Regions from separate parts of the Streptomyces sp. NPDC007025 genome, predicted to be linked through region 1. Evidence: riboswitches for the same ligand, from Rfam matches in the RefSeq annotation. Region 1 holds a riboswitch; each other region holds the start of a gene.
What was found. A riboswitch is a leader RNA that binds a small molecule or an ion and turns the genes downstream of it on or off. The one in region 1 is predicted to bind cobalamin.
Positions count from the first base shown of each region.

Region 2: it holds a riboswitch for cobalamin, as region 1 does, so the genes downstream of both, ACFYMO_RS06635 (cobalamin biosynthesis protein) here and ACFYMO_RS22225 (ABC transporter substrate-binding protein) in region 1, are expected to answer to the same signal.
Region 3: it holds a riboswitch for cobalamin, as region 1 does, so the genes downstream of both, ACFYMO_RS16465 (ribonucleoside-diphosphate reductase subunit alpha) here and ACFYMO_RS22225 (ABC transporter substrate-binding protein) in region 1, are expected to answer to the same signal.

Region 1 is NZ_JBIAFT010000011.1:151,833-155,362, reverse strand. It holds gene aztA (zinc ABC transporter ATP-binding protein AztA) at 1-720, shown strand, start outside; partial or broken gene ACFYMO_RS22235 (hypothetical protein) at 791-1,142, shown strand; gene ACFYMO_RS22230 (hypothetical protein) at 1,394-1,642, shown strand; cobalamin riboswitch at 2,159-2,290, shown strand; gene ACFYMO_RS22225 (ABC transporter substrate-binding protein) at 2,359-3,387, shown strand; gene ACFYMO_RS22220 (iron chelate uptake ABC transporter family permease subunit) at 3,477-3,530, shown strand, end outside.
Region 2 is NZ_JBIAFT010000003.1:41,582-45,111, forward strand. It holds gene ACFYMO_RS06620 (alpha/beta fold hydrolase) at 1-28, opposite strand, end outside; gene ACFYMO_RS06625 (inorganic phosphate transporter) at 316-1,641, shown strand; gene ACFYMO_RS06630 (hypothetical protein) at 1,659-1,871, shown strand; cobalamin riboswitch at 2,059-2,185, shown strand; gene ACFYMO_RS06635 (cobalamin biosynthesis protein) at 2,342-3,316, shown strand; gene ACFYMO_RS06640 (cobyric acid synthase) at 3,313-3,530, shown strand, end outside.
Region 3 is NZ_JBIAFT010000007.1:334,521-338,050, reverse strand. It holds gene ACFYMO_RS16475 (YbdD/YjiX family protein) at 1-143, shown strand, start outside; gene ACFYMO_RS16470 (GNAT family N-acetyltransferase) at 243-740, shown strand; cobalamin riboswitch at 901-1,036, shown strand; gene ACFYMO_RS16465 (ribonucleoside-diphosphate reductase subunit alpha) at 1,197-3,530, shown strand, end outside.

The sequences.
Region 1 (3,530 bases):
CCTCCGTCGTCGTCGGACGGCGATCCGAGGAACGAGCGCGTCCGGTTCCACGAGCTGAACGCCGGCTATCCGGGCCGACCCGTTCTCCACCAACTCAGCGCGGACATAACGGCTTTGACCACGACCGCACTCGTCGGACCGAACGGAAGCGGGAAGTCCACGCTGCTGGGCGTGCTGGCCGGAGTGATCACCGCCACATCCGGACAGCTCAGGTACACGGAGGGCGCACCACCGGCCTTCGTTCCGCAGCGCGGCGCCGTCGGCGACGCGCTCCCCCTCACGGCGCGGCAGACCGTGGAGATGGGCCGCTGGGGCGAGCGGGGACTGTGGCGGCGACTGACCCGGCAGGACCGGGCCGCGGTCGACCACGCCATGGAACGGCTCGGCGTCACCGGCCTCGGCGCCCGCCAGCTCGGAGAGCTGTCGGGCGGTCAGCGCCAGCGGGTCCTGATCGCGCAGGGCCTTGCCCAGCAGTCCGACCTGCTGCTCCTGGACGAGCCGACCACAGGACTCGACCCCGAGGCACGGGAGCGAATCACAACCCTGCTGACCGAGCTGGTCGCCGACGGCTCCACCGTCGTCCAGGCCACGCACGATCTCGAGGCCGCCCGCTCCGCCGACACCTGCCTGCTCCTCAGCGACGGACGGCTGATCGGACAGGGCCCGCCCGAGCACGTACTCACCCCTCAGGCATTGACCCGGATCTGGCAGCCGGCGTGAAGCCCAGGACCGGAGGCGGGGACGCTCGGCGTGGCCTCACCAAGCCGGGCGGGCCGCCACCGCGCGGAGGTTGCCGAACGGTAAAGCGAGTGACGTGAGCGATCAGAAGTACGCCGGAGGGCGGGGCGGGCTCGCCGACGCCGTACGCCTCACCGCGCGGGCGGGGCTGAACATCCTGCTGGGCGGGTTCGCGCTCCTCACGATCGTCACGGTCGCCAGCGCGCTCGGCCCGATGCTCGCGCTCGACCTCTACACGCCTCCCGTTGCGGCCTGGTGGACGGCCTTCACCGCCGTCGTCGTCCAAGGGGTGCCGTTCCTCCTGCGCGTCCGTGCCGGTGGCCGGCAGTCTCATGCGGCGCGGGGTGGCACCGAAGGCCGCCCTCGCCTTCCCGTTGTCCGCGCCCGCGGTCAACCCCGTGGTGGGCTTGATTCGGTTTGACGGACATTCGGGATCAGGGGCGTCGCCCCGGGCGCAGGTACGACGAGGCATCCGTCACGGACAACCTGCTCTACCCAGCAGAGCGAAGTCCCAGGACTGCTGACCTACCAGAGCAACCAGGCACAGGAGAGGGATTCCGGAGCCGACGGGGAGTGGTGGATCGGCGATGGCCAGGCAGGATGGATATGCCTACGCATCCAGACCAAGCGCGTCTACGACGACAACACCTACCGAATGCTGGAGCACCCGGGCGCCGGCGACGATGCGTTCCGGTACGACACGTTGATCAAAGGCTGCAACCCTGATGAGGCCCGCTATGCGTTTCACGTCTTCGACAACGGCTGGCCCGAGGACACCTTTGGAGAGGGGACATACTGGGCCCCGCCAGCTCTCTTTGAGCCGGCGTCTGACGACGAAGTCCCTGCAGCACCTCAAACGGTGATCGTCGAACTGAAGCCGAAGCGGGCACGGAAGCGGAGGTAGAAGTCCTGTCCGCCTCGGCAGCGGCGGTGTGCCCGAGTAGCTGGGCCTCCTGTCATGACGCCGATAGGAGGCCCAGCCGGGTTGACCAGCAAGCTGAGCAGATCAGCGGCACTGCCAAGCAGCGCAGCAACCCTCGCGCTGCCATACCCAGGCAGGCGGCAGAGCGGCTGACGCACCATCAGAACGAGCGTCATCTCAGCGTCAAGACATCGCCCCGCAACGCCCACACCGCACATAACACGCACAGCCAAAACAGCAGGTCAGGAGCCCTTCCCGACTGCATCAAGGATCGCCACGCACTCCATGTGCTGCGTCATCGGAAACATGTCGCGTCAGAGGGACGACAGAAGAAGTGGCGGCCAGGCAGGGTACATCGGCCCAATCGGTGACCTGTCACGAGCCCGGAGCGTCAGCTGACGTCACAGGAGCCCCGGCGCCTCGGGCCACGCGAAGAGGGCGTGGTACCTTCCGGACGCCAGTCGAACTCGTGCGCGCGGCTACGCGTGTACACGGGTCAGGGAATCCGGTGGGAATCCGGAACTGACGCGCAGCGGTGAGGGTGACGGGCGGGGCAGCAGGCCACTGGACGACGGTCACGACCAGGTCCGGGAAGGCGTCCCGCCGGGGTGACCCCGAGTCCGAAGACCTGCTGGCACCCGACCGTCCGCACGGGCCCCGCGCATGGGCCCGACGTTGAGAAAGCCGGCACTGTGTATCTGCCACGCCTCGCCCGCCGTTCCGTCGTGCTCCTGACCGGGACGCTGCTGCTCGCCGCATGCGGTTCCGGCTCCGGCTCCTCCGGGAAGTCCGCCGGCGACGGGACGCAGGCTGTCACGTTCGACAACTGCGGGCGGAAGGTGACGGTCGAGGCTCCCCCGAAGCGTGCCGTGTCCCTGAACCAGGGCACCACCGAGATCCTGCTCTCCCTCGGCCTGGCCGACCGCATTGCGGGAACCGCCACCTGGACCGACCCGGTCATGAAAGGACTGGGGAAGGCCAACGCGAAGGTGCCCCGGCTCGCTGACGACCAGCCGTCGTTCGAGCGGGTACTCGGCACCGAACCGGACTTCGTCGCCTCCTCCTTCGCCTCCACCCTGGGCAAGGGCGGGGTGGCCACCCGAGAGCAGTTCGACGAGCTCGGGTTGCCCACGTACCTGTCTCCCGCCGACTGCGAGGGCAAGGACAACAGCGGCGACGGCGACGGCAAACGGACCAAGCCCCTGGCTATGGAGACCGTCTACCGCGAGGTACGGGAGCTCGCCCGGATCTTCGGGGTGGAGAAGCGTGGCGAGCAGCTTATCGACCGGTTGAAGAGCCGGGTCACGAAGGCAACGGCCGGGATCCACGCCGAGAACACCACCGTCCTGTACTGGTTCGCGAACCAGGAATCCCCCTACATGGCGGGCTGCTGCGGCGCGCCCGGCATCATCACCAACGCGCTGGGCGCGAAGAACGTCTTCGACGACAGCACGCAGGAATGGCCCCAGATCAACTGGGAGACCGTCGCCGACCGCGACCCCGACGTACTCGTCGTCGGCGACCTCAGCCGCAGATCGCAGACCGCCGAGTCGGCCGCGAAGAAGATCGCGTTCCTGGAGTCGAACCCGGCGACGAAGAACATGAGAGCGGTGAAGGAGAAGCGGTACGTGCTGCTCAGCGGGCAGGCCATGAACCCGACGATCCGAACCGTCGAGGGCGTGGAGAAAGTTGCCGCGGTGCTGCGCGAGCACGGGCTCACCGGATGACAGCCATGGTGCGGTCGTCCCCGGACCGCCGGACGCGAGGCGCGGCCGCTGTGCTGCCCGTCGTAGCCGGCGTGGGCGGCGGTCTGGCGATGCTGGTCGTGTCCGTCGCCGTGGCCATCACCATCGGTCCGGCGGACATCGGT
Region 2 (3,530 bases), on a different contig from region 1:
CGGCCAGGGCCGCGGTTCGCAGGCGCATCCTCCACAGTGTTGACGCGATCGGAGGCGGGAAACCAGCCGGGCGGGCCGGGAGGGTGACACCCGGCCGGGGGAACCGGGAGGGAAGCGGCAGCGCACGCCGGGGTGTTGGCCGGCGGGCGGTCGCGTCGCGTTGGCTCCGCGGGGCCCGCTGACTACGGTGTGACCTGGCCCACACAACAGGCGTCAGGGGGCGACACTTGAATGCCCGCCCCAGTTCACCTTCCGTTCACTCGCCGTCTTTACGTTCACGACGTCAATGCCCCTCGAACTGATTGTGCCTGGTGAATGGAACACATCACGCTTCTCATCGGGATCGTGATCGTCACGGCCTTGGTGTTCGACTTCACGAACGGCTTCCACGACACGGCCAACGCCATGGCCACGACCATCTCCACCGGGGCACTGGCCCCGCGGGCGGCGGTCGCCATGTCGGCGGTCCTCAACCTCCTCGGCGCCTTCCTGTCCATCGAGGTGGCCAAGACCATTTCCTCGGGAATCATCGACGAAGGTTCCGGCATCCGGCCCGAAGTGATCTTCGCGGGGCTGGTGGGCGCGATCATCTGGAACCTGCTGACCTGGCTCGCGGGGCTGCCCTCCAGCTCCTCGCACGCCCTGATGGGCGGACTGATCGGCGCGACGCTCGCCGCAGTCGGCACCGGCGCGGTCAACGGTGACGTCGTCGTCATGAAGGTCCTCATCCCGGCGCTGGCCGCGCCCGTGGTGGCGGGCCTGGCCTCCCTGTGCGCCACCCGGCTGACCTACCGGGTCGCCCGGCACGCGGACGAGGAGCGGACCGCCAAGGGCTACCGCGCCGGGCAGATCACCTCGGCCGCACTGGTCTCCCTCGCCCACGGCACGAACGACGCGCAGAAGACCATGGGCGTCATCACCCTGGCGCTGGTCACCGGCGGCGCGCTGGCGCCCGGCTCCGACCCGCCGGTGTGGGTCATCGCCTCGGCGGGGCTCGCCATCGCGCTGGGCACCTACCTGGGCGGCTGGCGCATCATCCGCACCATGGGCAAGGGCATCACCGACATCCAGCCGCCGCAGGGCTTCGCCGCCCAGACCAGCGCGGCGGCCACCATCCTGGCCTCCTCGCACATCGGCTTCTCCCTCTCCACCACCCACGTGTGCTCGGGCGCCGTGATGGGCTCCGGCCTCGGCCGCAAGGGCGGCGTGGTGCGGTGGGGAACCGCCGGCCGGATGGTCGTCGGCTGGGCACTGACCCTCCCCGCCGCCGGCGGGATCGCGGCGGGCGCCGCGCTCCTGGCCGAGCAGGGCGACTGGGGCGTGACGACGGTCGCCGTCCTCACTCTCGCACTCTGCGGCGCCATCTGGGTCCGCTCGCGGCGCGCGCCGGTGGACCACACCAACGTCAACGGCGACTCCCCCACCACCGTGGAGCCCACCGGGATCCCCGGCCCGGCCGTCGAACCGGCCGCGGAGCCCGCACCCGTGTCCGTACCCGCCGGCGTGGTCACCACCGCCGTCCGTGCCGTCGCCCCGCCCCCGCCGCCCGCGGGAGTGGCGGTCGGCTCCGCCGAGGAGGCAGCGGCCTCCGAGACCCCGCAACCGACCGGCCGCCCCGCGTCGGCGAGCAGCCTCAGCTAGGCAGAAGGGACGACCGCATGCACATCGACTGGGCCGCGCTCGGCCAGGTCTTCGGCGTCAGCCTGGTGGCGACGGTGGGACTCGTCGGCATCTTCACCCTCGGCATCGTCGCCGGCTCGCCGCGCACCGCCGGCGCCGCTCCCTCGGCACTGGCCCGCACCGGCGCCTACGCCTGTTACGGGCTGTGCCTGGCGGCGGTGGCGTACGGGATCTATCTGATCGCGGGCTGAGCCCGCACCCGTCCGGCCACGGCCCCGGCAGGGCAGCCGCGGCCGGGCGGGCGACGTCGGTGAGGGGGCACGGGAGCATCCCGTGCCCCCTCACCGACGTTACTGCTCGCAGCCCCGTCGCAGGTCAAGGGCGAGTTGACGGGGCCGGACCGGCGTGGTGGACTTCCCGTGCCAAACGGCGGCATGGAGAGGAAGCCGGTGTGAATCCGGCGCGGTCCCGCCACTGTCACCGGGGAGCGCCACCCCCCGACGAAGCCACGGCCCGCACGGGCTGGAAGGCCGGGGGCGGCGTGGATCCGGGAGCCAGGAGACTCTCGCCGCCGGTCGAGTCGAGCCAGGGCGAGGACCCTGAGTGAGGACGCCGAGATGCGTGGCTGTGCCGCCATATCCGCCGCCGACGTGCCCGCCGCCGCGGGGAACACCGTCGCGGGAACCGCTGCCGTGGGTGAGTGCGCCGGACCCGTCCGCTGATGGGCTCCGCTGACGTCCGGGTGCGCGGGATCCTGCTGGGGTTCGCCGCCGACGCGCTGCTGGGCGACCCGCGGCGCGGCCACCCGGTGGCCGTCTTCGGCCGGGCCGCCGGAGCGCTGGAGCGCCGCCTGTGGCGCGACCACCGTGGTGCGGGCGCGCTGCACACGCTCCTCGCCGCGGGCGGCGCCGTCGCCGCGGCCGGTGCCGCGCGCCGTGCCGCCCGCGGCGGGCCGGCTGCACCGCTCCCCGAACTCGTCCTGACGGCGGCCGCGACCTGGGCCGTTCTCGGCGGGACGTCGCTGACCAGGGAGGCGCGAGCCGTGTGCGGCGCGCTGGAGGCCGGGGACCTGGAACTGGCCCGCGAGCGGCTGCCCGCGCTGTGCGGGCGCGACCCGCAGCGGCTGGAGGCACCGGAAGCGGCCCGTGCGGTGGTCGAGTCGGTCGCGGAGAACACCTCGGACGCCGTGGTGGGGGCTCTGGTCTGGGGCGCGTTGGCCGGTGTCCCCGGTCTGGTGGGCTTCCGCGCCGTCAACACGCTGGACGCGATGGTCGGTCACCGCTCCCCGCGGCACCGCCGCTTCGGCTGGGCCGCTGCGCGGCTGGACGACGTGGCGGGCGGCCCGGGGGCGCGGCTGACCGCCGTGCTGGCCGCGCTCGCCGGACCCGATCCGCGCGGTGCCCTGCGCTCCTGGCGGGCCGACGCGCACCGCCACCCCAGCCCCAACGCGGGCCCGGTGGAGGCGTCGTTCGCGGGCGCCCTCGGGGTGCGGCTGGGCGGCACGCTCGCCTACGGCGGCCGGGTCGAGCACCGGCCCGTCCTCAATGCTTCCGGTCGCGCCGTGCGCACCGCCGACATCGAGCGGGCCGTGCGGCTGTCGCGCCGGGTGGGGCAACTGGCCCTGGTGACGAGCTGTCTGACGGGAGCGGCGGTGCGCCGCCTGCGGCGGACCCGCGCGGCGGGAGGAGCACGGTGAGCGGGCGCGGAACGGGCGGGCTGCTGGTCGCGGGGACGACCTCCGACGCGGGCAAGAGCGTGGTGACGGCGGGCATCTGCCGCTGGCTGGCCCGCAAGGGGATACGCGTCGCGCCGTTCAAGGCGCAGAACATGTCGCTCAACTCCTTTGTCACCTCCGACGGGGCGGAGATCGGCCGCGCCCAGGCGATGCAGGCGGCCGCGGCGCGGGTGGA
Region 3 (3,530 bases), on a different contig from region 1:
ACGAGAGCGCCTACGACCGGTATGTGGCCCATGTGCGCCGGCACCAGGGCCCGGACGCGGAGGTCCCCAGCAGGAGGGAGTTCGAGCGGCGCCGCACCGACGCCCGCGAGGGCGACCCGCGCGAGGGCTTCCGCTGCTGCTGAGTACCCGCCCGCGGGTGCGGTCGCACCGCGCCGCCGACCGTCCCGGCGGCGCCTTCCTCGGCGGGCCGCGCTGTCGGTGGTGTGGCGGATGATGACGGCATGGACATCACGGTGAGAACGGCCAGGCCCGCGGAATACCCGGAACTCGGCGAGTTGGTCGCCCGGGCCTATCTGAGCGGCGGGCTGCTGGACCTCGGCGAGGCCGACCCGTATCTGGAGACCCTGCGGGACGCTGCGGGCCGCGCCGGCCACGCGGAGCTGCTCGTGGCCGAGGAGGACCAGGGCGAACTGCTGGGCACCGTCACCTTCGTCGGCCGCGGCGGGCCCTTCGCGGAGCGGGCGCGCCAGGACGAGGGCGAGTTCCGGATGCTGGGAGTGCGCGAGTCGGCACGCGGACGCGGGGTCGGGGAGGCGCTGGTGACGGCCTGCTCGGACCGGGCCCGCGCGCTGGGGCTCTCGGGGCTGGTGCTCTCGACCCAGCCGACCATGCATGCCGCCCACCGCCTCTACCGGCGCCTCGGGTTCCGCCGGGACCCCGAGCGGGACTGGAGCCCGGTCCCGGGCGTCACCCTGTGGGCCTACGCGCTGCGCCTGTGAACGCTTCCCCGCCCGGGCCACGCGCCGCGCCCGGCCCGGGTGACCGGTCTCCGTGCCCGCACCCCGCGCCGCGCCGGGGGCGCTGCGGGGGGGCTGGCGCCGGTTCCCGACACGACCCAGGACGGCACAAGATATGGGGTGCCTGCTTAGGCCGAGCACAAGATGTATGGTGTCTCACGGCTGTCGCCCTCGACGCAGGGGAATCCGGTGCGAATCCGGAACTGTCCCGCAACGGTGAGGGGCCGGCGCGAGCCCGCCCGCGAGTCCGAGTACCTGCCGGCGGCAGCCTGATGAACGTCCAGGTCTCGTGGGTTGGACCGGTGGGCGGAGCGCGCCGTGCCCTGAACAGGGTTCCGGGCCCGGGACCGGGCTCGGTGCCCGAGCGGGGCGGCCGGGCGCGCGCCTCTCCCTCCGTGCCGCTGCCCACGGCCAGTGAGCAGCGAGGGAGAGCACCGCGTGACCGTCACCACCGCCCCCACCCTTCCGGCACCCGTCACCCCCGGCTCCGCCACGGGGGGCGAGGCCGGCGAGGACCCTTCGGCCGCCGCGTTGCGCGCGACCCTCGCCGCGCTCACCGCCGACCTCCCGGACGCGGACCCGGCTCCGGTGCTGGCCGCGGCGCTGCGCGGCAGGCAACCGGGCGCGGACGCGGTGGAACTGCGCACCCTGGCCATCGAGTCCGCGGCCGGCCGCATCAGCGAGGACCCCGCGTACTCCCGGCTGGCGGCCCGGCTGCTGACCCTCGCGATCCGGGACGAGGCGGCCGCGGAAGGCGTCGTCTCGTTCTCCGACGCGGTGGCGCTGGGCCACGCGGAGGGGCTGATCGCCGACGGTACGCACGCGTTCGTCCGCCGGCACGCCGACCGGCTGGACGCGCTGGTGCGGGAGGCCGTCGAGGACGGCGCCGACGACCGGTTCGGGTACTTCGGGCTGCGGACGGTCCACTCCCGCTATCTGCTGCGGCATCCGATCACCCGGCGCCCCGTCGAGACGGCGCAGCACTTCCTGCTCCGGGTGGCCTGCGGACTGGCCGCTGACGAGTCGCCGCAGGCCCTCGCGGAGGTGGCCGACTTCTACCGGCTCACCAATTCCCTCGCCTATCTGCCCTCCTCCCCCACGCTCTTCAACTCCGGCACCCGCCACCCGCAGATGTCCTCCTGTTATCTGCTCGACTCCCCCCAGGACGAACTGGACTCGATCTACGAGCGCTACCAGCAGGTCGCGCGGCTGTCCAAGCACGCGGGCGGCATCGGTCTGTCGTACTCCCGGATCCGCTCCCGCGGGGCACTGATCCGGGGCACCAACGGCCACTCGAACGGCATCGTGCCGTTCCTGCGCACGCTGGACGCGTCCGTGGCCGCGGTCAACCAGGGCGGCCGCCGCAAGGGGGCAGCCTGCGTCTACCTGGAGACCTGGCACGCGGACCTGGAGGAGTTCCTGGAGCTGCGGGACAACACCGGCGAGGACGCGCGCCGCACCCACAACCTCAACCTGGCGCACTGGATCCCGGACGAGTTCATGCGCCGCGTCGAGGCGGACGAACAGTGGTCGCTCTTCTCCCCGTCCGAGGCGCCGGAGCTGGTGGACCTGTGGGGCGAGGAGTTCGACGCCGCCTACCGCCGCGCCGAGGCCGAGGGGCGCGCGGTCAAACGGCTGCCCGCGCGGCAGCTGTACGGCGCGATGATGCGCACCCTCGCGCAGACCGGCAACGGCTGGATGACGTTCAAGGACGCCGCGAACCGCACCTCCAACCAGACCGCGGAACCGGGCAACACCGTGCACTCCTCGAACCTGTGCACGGAGATCCTGGAGGTCACCGACGACGGGGAGACCGCCGTCTGCAACCTGGGCTCGGTGAACCTGGCCGCGCACCTGAGCGAGGAGGACGGCGGCCCGCTGCCGGACCGGATGGACTGGAAGCGGCTGGACGCCACGGTCCGCACCGCGGTGCGGTTCCTGGACCGCGTGGTGGACATCAACTTCTATCCGACCGGGCAGGCCGCCGTCTCCAACTCCCGCTGGCGGCCGGTGGGCCTGGGAGTGATGGGCCTGCAGGACGTCTTCTTCCGGCTCGGGCTGCCCTTCGACTCCCCGGAGGCCCGCGAGCTGTCCACCCGGATCGCCGAGCGCATCATGCTGGCCGCCTACGAGACCTCCGCCGAGCTGGCCGAGCGGCACGGACCACTGCCCGCGTGGGAGGCGACCCGCACGGCGCGCGGCGTGCTGCACCCCGACCACTATCCGGCCACGGCCGGGGAGCGGGCCTGGCCGCAGCGGTGGGAGGCGCTGCGGGCACGGATCTCCCGGACCGGGATGCGCAACTCCCTGCTGCTGGCGATCGCTCCGACGGCCACCATCGCGTCCATCGCGGGGGTGTACGAGTGCATCGAGCCGCAGGTCTCCAACCTGTTCAAGCGCGAGACGCTCAGCGGCGAGTTCCTCCAGGTGAACACCTATCTGGTCGCGGAGCTGAAGCGGCTGGGGCTGTGGGACGCGCGCGCCCGGGAGGCGCTGCGCGAGGCCAACGGCTCGGTGCAGGAGCTGGAGTGGGTGCCCGCGCAGGTCCGCGCGCTCTACCGGACGGCCTGGGAGACCCCGCAGCGGGCGCTGATCGACATGGCGGCGGCCCGTACCCCGTATCTGGACCAGAGCCAGTCGCTGAACCTCTTCCTGTCCTCGCCCACCATCGGGAAGCTCAGCTCGATGTACGCCTACGCCTGGAAGCGCGGCATCAAGACCACGTACTACCTGCGGTCGCGCCCCGCGACCCGGATCGCGCAGGCGGCCGGA